Regions from separate parts of the Crassaminicella indica genome, predicted to be linked through region 1. Evidence: riboswitches for the same ligand, from Rfam matches in the RefSeq annotation. Region 1 holds a riboswitch; each other region holds the start of a gene.
What was found. Region 1 has a riboswitch for S-adenosylmethionine ahead of KVH43_RS07830 (methionine ABC transporter ATP-binding protein). Riboswitches for the same ligand answer to the same signal wherever they lie in the genome.
Positions count from the first base shown of each region.

Region 2: another riboswitch for S-adenosylmethionine. It lies ahead of KVH43_RS01295 (Na+/H+ antiporter NhaC family protein); the one in region 1 lies ahead of KVH43_RS07830 (methionine ABC transporter ATP-binding protein).
Region 3: another riboswitch for S-adenosylmethionine. It lies ahead of metK (methionine adenosyltransferase); the one in region 1 lies ahead of KVH43_RS07830 (methionine ABC transporter ATP-binding protein).

Region 1 is NZ_CP078093.1:1,649,161-1,655,275, forward strand. It holds gene KVH43_RS07810 (MSEP-CTERM sorting domain-containing protein) at 1-1,405, shown strand, start outside; gene KVH43_RS07815 (hypothetical protein) at 1,468-1,674, opposite strand; gene KVH43_RS07820 (MetQ/NlpA family ABC transporter substrate-binding protein) at 1,731-2,555, opposite strand; gene KVH43_RS07825 (methionine ABC transporter permease) at 2,575-3,225, opposite strand; gene KVH43_RS07830 (methionine ABC transporter ATP-binding protein) at 3,222-4,214, opposite strand; SAM riboswitch class I at 4,342-4,446, opposite strand; gene KVH43_RS07835 (YerC/YecD family TrpR-related protein) at 4,599-4,907, shown strand; gene ilvD (dihydroxy-acid dehydratase) at 4,947-6,115, opposite strand, start outside.
Region 2 is NZ_CP078093.1:238,563-244,677, forward strand. It holds gene thiD (bifunctional hydroxymethylpyrimidine kinase/phosphomethylpyrimidine kinase) at 1-785, shown strand, start outside; gene thiE (thiamine phosphate synthase) at 787-1,425, shown strand; gene KVH43_RS01290 (dicarboxylate/amino acid:cation symporter) at 1,726-2,916, shown strand; gene KVH43_RS01295 (Na+/H+ antiporter NhaC family protein) at 2,948-4,258, opposite strand; SAM riboswitch class I at 4,327-4,430, opposite strand; gene KVH43_RS01300 (ANTAR domain-containing response regulator) at 4,530-5,099, opposite strand; gene glnA (type I glutamate--ammonia ligase) at 5,124-6,115, opposite strand, start outside.
Region 3 is NZ_CP078093.1:1,463,054-1,469,168, forward strand. It holds gene pyrB (aspartate carbamoyltransferase) at 1-432, opposite strand, end outside; gene yyaC (spore protease YyaC) at 640-1,182, opposite strand; gene KVH43_RS07035 (tRNA lysidine(34) synthetase) at 1,243-1,956, opposite strand; gene KVH43_RS07040 (COG2426 family protein) at 2,216-2,683, shown strand; SAM riboswitch class I at 2,769-2,871, shown strand; gene metK (methionine adenosyltransferase) at 2,966-4,156, shown strand; gene KVH43_RS07050 (sigma factor) at 4,429-4,734, shown strand; one part of gene KVH43_RS07055 (IS1182 family transposase) at 4,827-5,409, shown strand; one part of gene KVH43_RS07055 (IS1182 family transposase) at 5,409-6,115, shown strand, end outside.

The sequences.
Region 1 (6,115 bases):
ACAATCAAAAAATCAAGTATTTATCAAAGATATAAAAACGCAAACAATATATGATGAAAAAGAAAAGGTACTGAAAAGCTGGATAGATTTTGAGTTGGAAAATAGAGGAAGAGAACAAGAGGAGTTTAACACAACATTTAAGCTTCCAAAAGGAAGTTATATTAGCAATTATTATTTATATGTAGGGAATGAAAAAAAATACGGTTTGCTTGCAGATAAAAGAGCTGCCGATTGGATTTATCAAAATACAAAAGCTATAAAGAGAGATCCTGGGATTTTAACAGATTTGGGAAATAATAAAATAGCATTTAAGGTATTTCCATTTAATGGTGGAGAAATAAGAAAAACAGGAATAGAAATCCTTCATAAAGCTCCAATCACTATTAATATTGATGGACATAGGATTGATTTAAAGGATGAACATATTAAGCATTTAAATAAAAAAGAAATTATTATAGGTAAGGGGCTTGCTTATATTCCAAAGGAAGTGAAGAAAAAATTAGAAAGAACAACAAGAGAGCAAAAGTATTATTTTTTAATAGATTATTCAAAAGAAAGTGATGGAAAAATAAATGACTATATAGAAAGGGTGAAGAATTATATTAAAGATTATCATATTGAAAATAAAGTAGAAGAAATAATTCCTGTAAACTTTGAAGAAAAAAGGATTTCATATAATAAAGAGTGGGAAAAACATTTAAAACATATTGACGTAAAAGGTGGATTCTTTTTAGAATATACGATAAAGAAGATTTTTTATGATAATTATGTAAAAGATAGCAGTGAGTATCCAGTTATTATTGTTGTTACAGATGATATAAGTAAAGGAGTAGGGTTGGAGAAAATAGATGAATTTTCATTTGCTTGTCCAGAAGGGGTATATTATTATCATTTAGATAGAGAAGGAAAAATTACAGGGTATTCAAGTCAGTTAAGAAAAACTATGGATCGAGTGGAGAAAATACCAGTATTAGTTTGGAAAGATAAAAATGGAAAAGCATATTATTTACAAGATGTAGAGGAAGATAGTATAGTTCTTTTAGATGATAAATTAGAAGTAAATATAAAAGAAGAGAAAAATGCTAAATGGGAAAATGGAGCTATGCTTCAAGGAATGTATATGAGTTATATGCTTCATCCAGAGAAATATTTTGAAAAGTCCTTGTCTATTGTAAAAAATAGTATTATATCTCATGTGATGAGTCCAATGACTTCTTTTATAGTTCTTGAAAATGAAGCTCAAGAAAAAGTTATGCTGGAAAAACAAAAGCAAATTTTAGCAAGGAAAAAACCAGTTCATATAGGAGATATGACGGAAATGGATGAACCTTCTTTATGGGTTATGCTACTGCTTATGGGGATTTTTATGAGTAGACAATTATTATTAGTTAAAAGTAAAGAATAGATTATTGTAAGGATAGTTTATTTGGGAATAAATAGGGTATAAGGTGGTCAATGACCACCTTATTACACATCTCTTTTTTTAGTAACCTTTGTGGTGTCTTCATAAAATCTAAAGGTGTCAATTATATCCACATCTCTTTGCATATCAAGAGGCATTACATAAGCATTTTGCGTTTTTTCTATAATAGGATGGTTTTCTTTATTGTAGGTAGCATCAATCCTATCCTGTGGTCTTTCTGAATCAGAATGAATTCCTTTATCATTTTTCATATGATCATCTCCTCATTAATATTATTTCACATAATGAGAAAGATATGATTTTTATATTAAAAAGCAGGAACTACTGCACCATTATATTTTTCTTCAATAAATTTTTTTACATCTTCAGATTGTAGTACTTTCATAAGCCTCTGAATTTTTTCGCTGTCCTTATCTTCAGGACGAACTGCTACTATATTTGCATATGGGGATTCGCTGCCTTCTATTAGTAAAGCATCTTCTTTAGGATTAAGATTTCCTTCTAATGCAAAGTTTGTGTTGATTACACTTGCAGCTACATCATCTAATGTTCTAGGAAGCTGTGCTGCATCAACAGGCTTGAATGTTATATTTTTAGGATTTTCTATAATGTCCTTTTCAGTTGCTTCAAGTCCTGCATCTTTATTTAATTTTATTATTCCTTTTGCATCTAATAAAATGAGTGCACGTCCTTCATTAGTTGGATCATTTGGAATAGTGATTGTAGCTTTGCTTTGTAGTTCATCAACAGATTTAATTTTTTTAGAATACAAACCAAGAGGTTCAACATGAACGTTTCCTGCACTTACAAGATCTAATTCTCTTTCTTTATTAAATGTTTCTAAATAAGGCAAGTGCTGAAAGAAATTTGCATCGATTTCTTTTTCTGCTAAAGCAAGGTTAGGTGTTACATAATCTGTAAATTCTTTTATTTCTAGCTTTATACCTTCCTTTTCAAGCTTTGGCTTGATAAATTCTAATATTTCTGTATGAGGTACTGGTGTTGCACCAATTGTAAGGGTTATTGTGTCTGATTTTTGTTGTGCAGTAGGTGTTTCTTTTTTCGCACATCCTGTAAATAATAAGGATAAAGCTAATAGACATACTAATACTTTTAAAATATTTTTTTTCATTTTGCATACCTCCAATTTTTTATTTTTTATTGATGCTTTGTGCAATTTTATTGCCAGCAGTTTGAATGATTTGTACAAGGATAATCAAAAGAATAACTGTAGCAATCATTACATCTGTTTGGAAACGGTGATAACCGTATCTTACAGCTAAATCTCCAAGACCACCTCCTCCAACAACTCCAGCCATAGCGGAATAGCTTAAAATATTGATAATGGTAATGGTAATACCAAGAATCAAGGATGACATAGCCTCAGGAAGCAGTACTCTAAAAATTATTTGGTGAGGGGTTGCTCCCATAGAGATAGAAGCTTCTACTACACCCCAGTCTACTTCCCTTATACTTGTTTCTACAACTCGTGAAAAGAAGGGAGTTGCAGCTATAACTAATGGAACAATAGCAGCAGTTGTGCCAATAGTTGTTCCAACAACAAGTCTTGTAAAAGGAATAATAAATATCATCAAAATGATAAAGGGTAGTGATCTAGCTACATTGATAATATATGAAAGTATGTTGTGAATATATGGATTTGGAAGAATGTGATTTTGGTCTGTTACAACAAGAATTATCCCTAATGGCAATCCTAAAATAATTGTAAAAATCACAGAGATAAATACCATATATAAGGTTTCTAATAAAGATGGTGTAAGAAGTTCTATCCAATGATTCATTGCTTTAACACCTCCGCTTTTACATTGTTTTTTTCTAGAAAAGATATAATATCTAATAATTTATGGCAATCTACATTCATTTGAATAGTGAGCTTTCCAATGGGCTTTTCTTGGATATATTCAATTTTTCCAGAAAGAATATTTACATCTACATCAAATTTTTTTGTGATTTTTGAAATAAGTGGTTTATCTGCACTGCCCTTTGTAAATGATAAATTTAATACTTTTCCTTTCATATATTGCTTTGGTAAAGCTTGATCGTGATCTACAAAATGCTTTGTGACAGAGTTGCCGGGCTTTGAGAAAATATCAATAGTAGAACCTTCCTCTATCAAGCATCCACCTTCAAGAATTGCTACACGGTTGCATATTTCTTTGATTACTTCCATTTCATGAGTGATGACTACAATAGTCAATCCAAATTCTTTGTTGATATTTTTAAGTAATGTTAGAATCTGCTTTGTAGTTTTCGGATCTAGTGCCGATGTTGCTTCATCACAGAGGAGTACATCAGGTTCATTTGCTAGAGCTCTTGCAATACCTACTCTCTGCTTTTGACCTCCACTTAACTGAGAAGGATAAACATGAGCTTTATCAGAAAGCTCTACAAGCTCTAAAAGATGATTTACCTTTTCTTTGATGATTTTTTTAGGTGTTTTTACAAGTCTTAATGGAAAAGCAATATTTTCAAATACATTTTTACTATGCAATAGATTAAAATTTTGAAAAATCATGCCTATTTTTTTTCTTGCATTTCTCAATTCGCTGTTTTTTAAAGTCATTAAGTTTATGCTATTTACAAATATGTCACCACTTGTAGGCTCTTCCAATCTGTTTATACAGCGAATGAGAGATGATTTTCCTGCACCACTAAGACCAATAATGCCATAAATATCCCCTTGATTAATATTTAAAGATATATCCTTAAGAGCGACTACTTGGTTTCTTCCATTCGTATAAATCTTTGATAAATTCTTAATTTTTATCATAACTTCACCTCTTTATAACTATATAGTACTAAAACAAACAAGTAATAAAATAACCCCTGCTGATGAAAGAGGGGGTTAAAAAAACCTCTTTCATTGAGAAAGAGGCATATATAACAATTGCTTCCTTCTCTCATCTGTCGATACAATGTATCGCAGGAATTGGCACCGCTGCATAAAATATGCCGGTTGCCGGGTTTCATAGGGCCAGTCCCTCCACCACTCTGGATAAGAGATATCCGTTTATTAACTTTTGCTTTGATTAATATAAAGTATAATGATTTTTTAGAATTGTGTCAATAGTTTTTTTAAAAAATTATATTTCAATAAAAAGGAGATAATAAATAAATATAGAATATTATTTAGATAAAGGGAAAAGGTGGTGGAATGATGACTTACGAGTCAAAATTAAAAAATGAGTTTACTGATGAATTGTTTGAAGCAATATTATTACTCAAAAATATAGAAGAATGCTATAGATTTTTTGAAGATATATGTACTATAAAGGAGATTCAAGCATTATCCCAGCGTCTTAAAGTAGCAAAGCTTTTAAGAGAAAAGAAAACCTATAATGAGATTGAAGAAATAACAGGAGCGAGTACAGCGACCATCAGCAGAATTAATCGATGTCTAACATATGGAGCTGATGGATATAATTTGATATTGGATAGATTAGATGAACAATCAAAAGAATAAAAGCAGTGCAACCTTCTCTATTAAAAGGTTGCACTGCTTTTATTTTAATACAGCTCCTGTACTTGCTGAAGTAACTAATTTTGCATATCTTGCTAAATATCCTTTTTTTACTTTTGGTTCAGGCTTTACAAAACAATTTTTACGTTTTTGTATTTCTTCTTCACTTAATTTAACTTCTAATTTTTTATTAGGAATATCAATATGAATGATATCTCCATCTTCAATAAGACCAATAAGACCTCCTTCCATAGCTTCAGGAGATACATGACCAATAGCAGCACCACGAGTTGCTCCAGAGAATCTACCATCTGTAATGAGTGCTACATCCTTGTCAAGCCCCATACCTGCAATAGCAGAAGTAGGGGATAGCATCTCTCTCATACCAGGACCACCCTTAGGACCTTCATATCTTATAACTACTACATCTCCCTTTACAATCTTTCCATTAAAGATTGCAGATACTGCTGCTTCTTCTGAATCAAATACCTTTGCAGGGCCAATGTGTACCAGCATTTCATCAGCTACTGCTGATTCTTTTACAACTGCTCCATCTACTGCTAGATTTCCCCTTAATATAGCAAGGCCACCTTTATTTCTATAAGGGTTTTTAATAGGATGAATGATATCAGTATCAAGTACTTTTTTATCTTTAAGGTTTTCACCAACAGTTTTTCCAGTAACGGTCATTACATCTAGGTTGAGTAATCCTTTTTTTGTTAATTCCTTCATAAGTGCAGGGATTCCTCCTGCACGATGTAGATCCTCCATATGATGTTTACCGCTAGGGCTAAGCTTTGTAAGATATGGTGTTACTTGACTGATCTCATCAAACAATTCAAGTGGTAACGATATACCTGCTTCATGAGCAATTGCTGGTAGATGTAGTACTGTGTTAGAAGAACCAGCCATAGCCATATCTACAGTAATTGCATTTTTAAATGCATCTATTGTTAGAATATCTAATGGCTTTATATCATTTTTAACACATTCCATTACCTTCATACCAGCATATTTTGCAAGTTGAATTCTTTCACCAGAGTGAGACATAGCAGTACCATTGTATGGAAGGCCCATTCCTAAAGCTTCTGTTAAGCAGTTCATACTATTAGCAGTAAAAAGTCCTGAGCAAGAACCACATCCAGGACATGATTTTCTTGCTAATTCTTCTAATTCTTCTTCTGTCATTTTATTATCTTTAAAAGCTCCAA
Region 2 (6,115 bases), 1.3 Mb from region 1:
CTATTGCAGGATCTGATAGCAGCGGAGGTGCAGGAATTCAAGCAGATTTAAAAACATTTTCAGCCCACGCTACATTTGGTATGAGTATCATTACAGCAGTTACTGCTCAAAATACACAAGGCGTCTTTGATGTACAAGATATTACCCCAACTGTAATTGCCAATCAGATCAAAGCAATTTTTGATGATATTCATGTTCACGGTATAAAAATTGGAATGGTATCTAAAACAGAAACTATTGAAATAATTGCCAATACCCTTAAAAAATACGACCTTCCACCATTAGTACTAGATCCTGTTATGATTTCAAAAAGCGGATATAATCTATTAAAGCCAAAAGCAAAAAAAGCACTCATTGAAAAATTACTGCCTATGACCACGTTAATTACGCCAAATCTTCCAGAAGCAGAGGAAATATTAGGCTACAAAATAGAAGATTTAGAAAAAATGAAACTAGCAGCAAAAGACTTACATTATCTAGGTCCTAATTTTGTATTAGTAAAAGGCGGACATCTTTCAAAAACAGCCACAGATGTTTTATATGATGGAAAAGAATTTTATTTATTTGATCAAGAAAGAATCAAAGCCACCCATACTCATGGTACAGGATGCACCTTATCATCAGCTATTACTGCCAATTTAGCAAATGGAATGCATATTTATAAAGCAGTAAAAAAAGCAAAAGAATATATCACAATAGCTATTAAACATGGATTTTCTATTGGTCATGGAGTAGGTCCTACACATCACTTTTATGAACTTTATAAAAAGGCAGGTGTTTTATAAAATGCAAAAATACAGCATATCAAAAACAATGCATAAAACCATTTATTTAGTAACAGATGATGCTAAAATGGATTTTGATACACTTTACCATAAAGTAGAAATGGCTCTTGACGGAGGTGTAAAGCTTTTACAATTAAGAGAAAAAAAATCTTCATCAAGAGAATTTTATAATAATGCTCTCAAAATGAAATATTTATGCAAAAAATATGATATACCACTGATTATCAATGATCGAGTAGACATTGCTCAAGCCGTAGATGCTGATGGTGTTCATTTAGGACAAAGCGATTTACCATTAACCGTTGCTCGAAAAATATTAGGTCCTGAAAAGATTATAGGTATATCAGCAAGAACTGTAGAAGACGCTATGCTTGCTGAAAAAAATAATGCTGACTATCTAGGTGTTGGAGCTGTATTTCCTACCAGCACTAAAAATGATGCAAAGGTCATATCAGAAAAAGTTTTTCACGACATTCAAGCTAAAGTATCTATTCCTATTGTAACCATTGGTGGGATCACATTAAATAATGCATCAACACTTATCAATAGAGGAGTAAATTGTATTGCTGTAGTTTCTGCAATATTAAATCAAGATAACCCAAAGGAAGCTGCAATATACTTGAATAATTTATTCAAATAACTCTTTCTTCATTTATATGAAATTAACATATTTTCTTCATAAAAAAAATCCCCAATATTTTGCATATTCGGGATTTTACCTTTCTTGAATATTTTTTCATTTTGTCTTTATAAAAAATATCTATTATTCAATGATGTTTTAATGATATTTCTTATATTATTACGAAATAGTTTACAATCAAGAAAATAAGTTGTATCATATGCATAGAAAAATAATATAAAAAGTAGAAAATGTTTTTCACTTCAGCTATTCACTTTTTTATTATATTTCTATCAGTATTTAAAAGGAGGTCTTGCAGAAATGAGTAGTAAAAAAGAACTTGGATTAATACCTAAATTATTAATAGGTATTATAGGTGGAATTATTTTAGGTCTAATGGTAAATGAACAAATCATGGGAATTATTACAACTATTAAAGAAATTCTCGGCTCATTTATTTTCTTTACTGTCCCTTTGGTTATATTTGGATTCATTACGCCAGCTATAACAGGGTTAAAAAACAATGCAAGCAAAATGCTAGGAACTTTTCTTTGTATATCCTATTTATCTGCAGTAGGTGCTTCTACTTTTTCAGCTATTGCAGGATATATCATCATCCCTCATTTACATATTGCAAGCCAAGCAGAAGCTTTGATAGAGCTGCCTAAAACAGCATTTGAATTAAATATTCAACCTATAATGCCTGTAATGACTGCATTAATCCTAGCAATTTTAACAGGTATATCAGTTATATGGACAAAGTCTGAAGCAATGGAAAAACTCTTAAATGAAATACAAAGCATGGTCTTATCCATTATTAATAAAATCGTTATTCCTATTCTTCCTTTCTTCATTTCAGCAACATTTGCAGGCTTAGCTTATACAGGTAGTCTGACAAAACAATTACCTATATTCTTAAAAGTGATTGTTTTAGTATTAGTAGGTCATTTTATTTGGTTAACCATTCTTTATTTGATCGCAGGAGCTGTTTCAAAGCAAAATCCTTTAGAAGTTTTAAAATATTATGGACCAGCTTATTTAACAGCAGTAGGTACTATGTCTAGTGCTGCTACATTACCTGTTTCATTAAGATGTGCCCATCGTTCAAAGGCATTAGTACCAGAAGTTGTTGATTTTGCGATTCCCTTAGGCGCAACAACTCATCTTTGTGGATCTGTATTAACCGAAACATTTTTCTGTATGACTATATCAAAAATCCTTTATGGTACATTACCTTCAGTCAGTACCATTATATTATTTACAGTACTATTTGGTATATTTGCAGTAGGAGCACCTGGTGTCCCTGGAGGAACGGTTATGGCATCTTTAGCTATTGTAACAGGTGTATTAGGATTTGATTCATCTGGAGTAGGATTATTAATTGCCATATTTGCATTACAAGATAGTTTTGGAACTGCTTGCAATATTACGGGAGATGGTGCATTAGCATTAATGCTAAGAGGTCTTTTCTACGATAAAACTGGAAAATCTAAAGCACATACAACTGCATAAAAAAATCCTCACTATTTGAGGATTTTTTTATCTATCTTTCAAAGCTTAAATTTTTAACCATACTTTTCTTAACCTTAGGAATACCAAATACAATTGCTAATAATGCACATATTCCCATTAAATATGGATAATATAAATATTTCATAATCGCAAAAGATGACGTTCCAGCAACACTTGCTGCAACCAGTAGCTGTGCTCCGTATGGAATCATACCTTGGCAAAAGCATGAAAAAGTATCTAATATGCTTGCTGCACGTCTTGGGTCTACATCATATCTCTCTCCTATATCTTTTGCAATAGGTCCTGCCATAACAATAGCAATAGTATTATTAGCTGTACAAATATCAACCACGCTCACTAGCATCCCAATACCTAGTTCTGCACCTTTTTTACTGTGAATTCTCTTTGTAATAAAAGCTAGCAAGAAATCTATTCCTCCATTATATTTTATCACTTCAACCATTCCACCAATTAAAAGAGAAATAATAATAATTTCAGACATTCCCATAATACCTTTTCCAACTGCTTGTACAAATCCCCATACATCAAAGGCACCCGTAGCGATTCCTACAGCTCCTGCAAATAATGTTCCTCCAACTAAAACAACCATCACATTTACACCAATCAGTGCTGCAATTAAAACTACTAAGTAAGTAAATACCTTTACAATGCTATAATCATAGCTTTCAATTAATACTGAAGCATCTCCAATTCGCATAAAAATAAATATGATTGCTGTAATAATTGCTGCTGGTACTACAATAATAAAATTCATCTTAAACTTATCTCTCATTTCACAGCCTTGTGTTCTTGATGCTGCAATAGTAGTATCAGAAATCATAGATAAATTGTCACCAAACATTGCACCACTCACTACAGCTCCTAATGCTAGTCCTACAGGAATTCCTGTTTTTTCAGCAATCCCTACTGCCATAGGAGCAATTGCCACAATAGTTCCCACAGACGTACCAATAGATAATGAAATAAAGCATCCTATCACAAAAACTCCAGCTATTAATATGTTTCCAGGTAAAATACTAAGCCCTAAATTTACTGTAGAGTCTACAGCTCCCATTTCTCTTGCTACCTGTGCAAAGCCTCCTGCTAAAATAAATATCAAACACATAATAATAATATTGCTATTTCCTGCACCTTTACAAAATACTTCTACCTTTTTATTAATACTTTCCTTTCTATTCATAGCTATTGCAACTATACTTGCAACTAAAAATGCTACACTCACAGGCATCTTATAAAAGTCCCCTATGATAATAGATGTTACAAGATACATGCCAAGAAAAACTACTAGTGGGAGTAGTGCCCATGGATTTCCTTTTTTCATTACATTTCCTCCTAAAATAAAATTAAAAATAAAAAACTTCTTGCAGATAAGCAAGAAGTAATAGACTATTCTCATCTGCCAGGTTAAACCTGCTGGAATTGGCACCACAAAACAAAATGTTTTAGGTTGCCGGGTTTCATCGGGCCAGTCCCTCCACCTCTCTGGATAAGATACTTATATTTAATTTTCTACACTCTATATATTATAAAAAAGTATTTCTATAAAGTCAATACAAAATTCGTTTCATACTGATATATTTCTTCTATTGCACTCATCTATATTTTTTAATAATTTTTTCAGCTATCACATTCATAGATACACAATCATCCATACTTTTCTTTCTTAAAAGCTTATACGCTTCGTCTTCAGTAATCTTTAAAGCTTTCATCAATAGCCCCTTTGCTCGATCAATCTTTTTCCTGCTTTCTAGCGTATTCTCTAGCTTTTCGATCTTTTTTGATAATAAATGAATTTTACTAGCATTCATAATTGAAAACTCTACCATTTGATAAAGCTGTTCAGGGTAAATCGGCTTCACTACATAAGCAAAAATATTCATATTTTTTAACTTCTCATAAAAAGCACTTGTTGGATTACTAGTAGCAAAAATTACTGTCGACAGTTTATCCTCTTCTATAATACGAGCAGCTTCATAGGCATTTATTCCCCAAAGGTTTGTATCCATAATCACAAGCTCTGGAAAAATACTTCTAGAAATCCTTATAGCTCCTGCTCCATCTGTTGCTTGATATGTCTTATAGCCTTTTTTATTTAATAACTTACAAATAAGCTTTCTAGAACCTTCACTACTATCTGCAACTACTATCCTATAACTGTCCATGTCACCACTCCGAGTTTAGCGATTTTAAAACTTTCTTAAATATCTATCAAGCTCCCACTGCGATACAAATTTTGAATACTCATACCACTCATAAAGGGCTGCATCTGTAAATTTTTCATATATATGCTTTCCAATAGCATCTTTTATAACTTCATCCTTCGATAGCTCACTAACAGCTTCATAAAGTGTTGCTGGAAGACTCTTTATTCCTTTTTCTTTCATTTCAACATCATCCATATGATAAACATTACTAATAACAGGTGCAGGTGGGTCTATTTTATTTTTAATACCATCTAATCCTGCTTTTAAAATAGCTGCTAATGCTAAATATGGATTAGCTGATGGATCTGGATTTCTAAGCTCAATCCTTGTAGAATTTCCTCTTTTTGCAGGTATTCTTACAAGTGGACTTCTATTGCTTGCTGACCAAGCTATTAAAACAGGAGCTTCATAACCCGGAACCAATCTTTTATATGAATTCACAGTAGGATTTGTTAAAGCTGCAAAGCTTCTCGCATGCTTGATTATCCCTCCTAAGTAATAATAAGCTGTTTTAGACAATTGAGTAGGATCTTTTTCATCATAAAAAGCATTTTTTCCATCTAGTGTTGCAAGAGACATATTAATATGCATACCTGAACCATTAATACCAAATTTAGGCTTTGGCATAAATGTGGCATGTAGTCCATGTCTTTGTGCAATAATTCTCACAGCCATCTTAAAAGTCATGATATTATCAGCAGTTGTTAATGCATCTTCATATTTAAAATCGATTTCGTGCTGTCCCGGAGCTACTTCATGATGAGAAGCTTCTATTTCAAAACCCATTTGCTTTAAAGTAATAGTCATATCTTTTCTTGCATTACCACCTAAATCTACTGGTGCTAAATCAAAATATCCAGCATTATCATGAGTTTCTAAGGATGGTTCTCCTCTCTCGTCTGTATGGAACAAGAAAAATTCACATTCAGGTCCTACATTCATAATATACCCCATATCATGAGCTTCTTTTAACA
Region 3 (6,115 bases), 190 kb from region 1:
ATGAATTGTCAGTAAATCCGTTAATGTCTGTGTTGGATGTTGATGAGCACCGTCTCCTCCGTTAATAATAGGGATATGAGCGTATTTTGAAGCCAGTTTTGGAGCACCTGCTTTTGGATGTCTGATAACAGCAATATCTGCATAGTTAGATATAACTCTTATTGTATCTGCAATATTCTCTCCCTTTGAAACGGAACTTGTGGAAGCATCACTAAAGCCTAATACTTGTCCTCCTAATCTTAACATAGCTGATTCAAAACTTAGTCGTGTTCTGGTACTTGGTTCGTAAAAAAGTGTGGCTAAAATTTTTCCTGTGCAGATTGAATTATATTTTTCAGGATTGAGATACATTTTTTTTGCTAGTGCTATGAGTGCATCTAGCTCTTTTTTAGTAAAATCCTCAGGATCGATAAGATGTCTGATTGTTTTCATTTTTATCCTCCTTTTTGGTCTCTCCGAACCAGTTTAAAGGTATTAAAAAACCTTTTAACCATAAGGAAAAAAGGCACAATAAACTATATCCTTTGCTTGCCTTTTTAACCTCACAGGGTTAAGTTAAAGGTCTTTTTTATTGTTAATAGGTTATCATATAAGCTTTTTTATGTCAATGCAAAACTGAGCTTTATGAGAAGGAAAGCTTTATGATAAATATGTTGCTAGCATAAAGGTGTCTACAATAACTTCTGCCATTTTCATTACAAGGCTTAAGCGAATATTGTGGATTGAAAAACAGTCATCCTTGTTGAGTTTATCAACAATTCCAACAATAGACATTTGCCCAACACCAGGTAAATTTTTTCCGACACCCTTTCCTGGAAAAATAGGCCCCCTTTTTATATGGATATTGCCGATGAGTTCTTCACTTCCTAAACAGGCATCTACTGCAATAAAGAATCCATTAGGGTGTTTACCCTTTATTCTTTCTAAAGATTCCTTAATATTTACTGCATGAATAGGATGATCCAAAGTACCATAAACAGGAAATCTAAAGTTTTTATTTTGAAGCAGGGTACCAACTAGAGGACCTAAAGTATCACCAATACAGCGATCGGTACCGATGCATATAATGACTGTATTACTTGAAATTTTTTCTTTTATTAATTCCGATAATATTTGTGAAGCATTTTCATTCGTGTAATGTACGCGTTTTTTATATAGGTATTTATGAAAATCATCCTTCAAAGAGAAAACACCCCCTTATATGATATATATCAAGAGGGGGTGAAAAATATGATACAAAAATTATTTTGCCCAAATATTTAACTGTTCTTTATTATTTAATGCTTTAATAATCCGAGCTTTTGCATTTGGAATATCTTCAGAAATTTGATTTAAAAGGTTTTTCATATATTGTCTTTGTGTTTTTCCGTCTACAGGACAAGGATTTTTCACAACAGGAAGATTATGCTTTTTTACAGCCGAAACAATGTCTTCTTCTGATGCATATATAAGAGGTCTGATGATAGTCAGATTTTTTCTATCTAAAAATGTTACAGGATCAAAGGTACTTATTCTGCTCTCATAAAGCATACTTAAAAATAATGTTTCTACTGCATCATCAGCATGATGTCCTAGTGCAAGCTTTGTTACCCCATGCTCTTTGCAAATGGTGTGGAGCTTTCCTCTTCTCATTCTAGCACACATGGCACAAGGGTTTTTATCTTTTCTATCTTCAAATATCACTTTTCCGATTTGAGTTGGTTGAATTATATAAGGGATATTTAGGTCATGACAGAATTTTTTTAAAGGGGTAAGATCAAAATCATTGAAGCCTAAAGTCAATGTAAAAGCTTTTAATTCGTATTTTACAGGAGAAAAGTATTGAAAAAGCTTTAAAGAATATAAAAGAGCAGTACTGTCCTTTCCTCCTGAAAGCCCAACTCCTACTATATCTCCATCTTGAAGCATATGAAACTGTGCTACAGCTTTTTTTACGCATCCTAGTATTTTTTTCATATTATAAATCCTTTCTTTTATTATATAACTTATCGAATAACTAAAAAGTGGAAAGAAGAAAATAAACAACTCCATATAAATAAAATTATATAAAAATCAACAAAAAATACATATTAAGTTATTATTACAAAAATAGTGCTTCATAAAAGCTATAGCTTGCTATATAATGATTGTAGATATAGATAAACGTATTATTGATTAAAAGATTATTGTGTTTACCGAGAATAAAAAACTATATAGATAGAAGAGGAAGATTTTTATGGAGCAAATACTTACATATATTTCAAATGAAATAATGGTTTTATTAGTAGCAGCAATGCCTCTGATGGAATTAAGAGGTGCTATTCCAATAGGGGTATCTTTGGGAATAACACCTCTTCACGCTACAATATTAGGGTTGTTTGGAAGCATGATTCCAGTTCCTTTTTTATTGCTTTTGTTAAAACCTATTTTTATAAAAATGAAAAAACATCCTTATTGGAGAAAGCTTGTAGATTGGATTACAAAAAGAACATTAAGAAAGACAGAAAAAGTGCATAAGTATAAAAGCTTAGGACTTCTATTGTTTGTAGCTGTACCACTGCCTACTACAGGAGTATGGACAGGAGCTATTGCAGCATCACTATTGAATATTCCATTCAAACAAGCATTTACTGCTATATTTATGGGCAATACTATTGCAGCGCTGATTATTATGACAATTAGCCATGTGGCTGTAAATTTATAAAATGAATAATTTTCCAAAACAAAAAAGTTGACATATTTTTTAAATATGATAGAATTACCTTGATAAATTAAATATAAATCTTGATGCCTTATCAAGAGTGGAGGAGGGACTAGGCCCTATGATTCCCGGCAACCGGTATTTTTACACGGTGCTAAATCCTACAGAATGTAATTTCTGGAAGATGAGGACAAAGAAATTCCAACCTCTTCTTGTGATGAAGAGGTTTTTTTTAAACAGATTTTAGGAAATAATAATTATAATAATTATGAAGGAGGTAAAAAAATGGCAAGAAGATTATTTACTTCAGAATCAGTTACAGAAGGACATCCAGATAAAATATGTGACCAAATTTCAGATGCTATATTAGATGCAATTTTTGAAAAGGACCCTAAAGCTCGTGTTGCAGCAGAAACATCTGTAACAACAGGTCTTGTACTTGTAGCAGGAGAGATTACTACAAATTGTTATATAGATATTCCAAAGGTAGTAAGAAAAACAATAAAAGAAATTGGTTATGACAGAGCAAAATATGGATTTGATTGTGATACTTGTGCAGTGCTTACTTCTATAGATGAGCAATCTCCAGATATTGCTATGGGTGTAGATGAAGCATTAGAAAGAAAAGAAGGAGCAATGGAAGATGCTGTAGAAGCAATCGGGGCAGGAGATCAAGGGATTATGTTTGGGTTTGCATGTAATGAAACACCAGAGCTTATGCCTATGCCTATTGCTCTTGCTCATAAGCTTGCAAGAAGATTAACAGAAGTTAGAAAAAATGGTACACTAGATTATTTGCGTCCAGATGGAAAAACGCAGGTAACTGTAGAATATGAAGATGATAAACCTGTAAGAATAGATACTATTGTTATTTCTACACAGCATAGTCCAGAAGTAACAAGAGAGCAAATTGAAAAAGACTTAATTGAGCATGTAATCAAAAATATTGTTCCAGCTGAACTATTAGATGAAAAAACAAGATACCTTATAAATCCTACAGGTAGATTTGTTATTGGTGGACCACAAGGAGATGCAGGATTAACAGGTAGAAAAATTATCGTAGATACATACGGTGGATATGCAAGACATGGTGGTGGTGCATTTTCAGGAAAAGACCCAACAAAGGTTGACCGTTCAGCAGCTTATGCAGCAAGATATGTTGCCAAAAATATTGTAGCGGCAGGGCTTGCGGACAAATGTGAAATAGAGCTTGCTTATGCAATCGGTGTTGCACAGCCTGTATCTATACTTGTAGAAACATTTGGCACAGCTAAAGTATCTGAGGAAAAATTAGAAGAGCTTGTAAGAAAGCACTTTGATTTAAGACCAGCAGCAATTATTAAAGATTTAGATTTAAGAAGACCAATATATAGACAAACTGCTGCATATGGACATTTCGGCAGAACAGATATCGATCTTCCATGGGAGAAAACAGATAAGGCTGAAATATTGAAAAAAGAAGCACTAGGTGAATAATAAAAAAGATGAGGCGTTTTAAAATGCTTCATCTTTTTTATTGTTTTAAAATAATAGCTTTAGTTAAGGATTGAGGAAGAAGCTTTAAGTTGAAGGACAACTAATTATTAGTCGGAGGCTTTAGTAATTATTTTTACGAGAATATGTATTGAGTTTTATTAAGTAAAAGTCAACTAAGAGTTAAACGACTTTTTCTTTTTTATTTTATAAATTTTAAAATTTCCATAGACCATGGTATTAAGAGGATCGGTCCTCCACAGGGAGGAAGGTATATGGAATATAAAATGAAAAAGCTTATCAATATGTGCAAAGCTGGAGATGAAAAAGCAAAAGAAGAGATGCTTAAAAAGCTAAAGCCTCTGATTTTTGTATCTATTAAGAAATACTATTTTGGGAATGAAGAATGGAATGATTTGCTTCAGGAAGGAGCAGTTAAAATATTAAATGAAATTGAGCGATTTGATGAGGCAAAGGGAGTACCTTTTTTGGGCTATATAAAGCTACAGCTGAAATTTTTCTATATGGAAAAAAGGAAAAAAGTAAGAAAAGAAATTTCTCAGACTGTTGACAAAGTATAAAAAAGCGAGAATTCTTTTTTTTTCAAAAAGGATTTTCGCTTTTTATGTAGAATAAATATATATAGAATAATTTCCCGAAGGGACTGATTGTATTGTTAACTAAGAATAATGGATACCAAAATAGAATTGAAACTGTTATGATTGAGAACCTAGTTTCTGAAGATCATTTGCTTAGAAAAATCAATAAATATATTAACTTTTCATTTATATATGATTTAGTAGAAGATAAGTATTGTTTAGATAATGGAAGACCATCTATTGATCCAGTTGTTTTATTTAAGATGATGTTTATTGGATATCTTTATGGTATTCGCTCCGAAAGGAGATTAATGGAAGAAATCAAATATAATATTGCTTATAGATGGTTTTTAGGTTATGGAATTACTGATGAGATTCCTCATCATTCTACTATTAGTCAAAATAGAAGACGTAGATTTACAGGTACTGATATATTTGAAAAAATTTTTTCAAATATAGTGAAACAAGCAATAGATAATAATTTGGTATTGGGTAAAATACTATACACTGATTCTACTCATCTTAAAGCTAATGCTAATAAAAATAAGTATGAAGAAAAATATATTAAAGTTGAAGTAAAAGAATATGTTGATGATTTAGAAAATGCAATTAATGAAGATAGAATAAATCATGGTAAAAAACCTCTAAAAAAAAAGAACATGAGCCAGAAATAAAGAGAATTAAATCTAGCATTACAGATCCTGACAGTGGTTTTATGCATAGAGATAGAAAACCCAAAGGTTTCTTCTATCTAGAACACAGAACGGTGGATGCAGAGAATAACATTATTACAGGTGTTAATGTTACTCCTGGTAATATTAATGATGCAACACCTTATCTTCAAATATTAGATGAACAAATTGAAAAATATGGTTTTGAGGTGAAATTTGTAGGACTTGATGCTGGATATTTTACTGCTCCAATTTGTAAAGGTTTAAATGATAGAAATATACAGGGTGCTATAGGTTACAGACTTGGACCACATAAAAAAGGAAAGTTTACAAAAAATAGATTTCAATATGTTGATGAATGGGATGTTATAATGTGCCCAAATCTTTATCCAATGCATTATAAAACTACTACCCGTCAGGGTTATAGGGAATATATCAGTGATAAAAATAATTGCTCTGAGTGTCCATATAAAGAAAAATGCTTATATGATGGTAATGAAACTAGAACAATTAGACTCCATGTATGGGAAAAATATAAAGATAAAGTTAAAAGGTTTACTATGTACGATCAGTTAGGGAAGCGGATTTACAAGAGAAGAAAAGAAACCGTTGAGCGAAGCTTTGCAGATGCTAAACAACTGCATGGGCTTCGCTATGCCCGCTTTCGCGGAATTGAGAAAGTCAAAGAACAA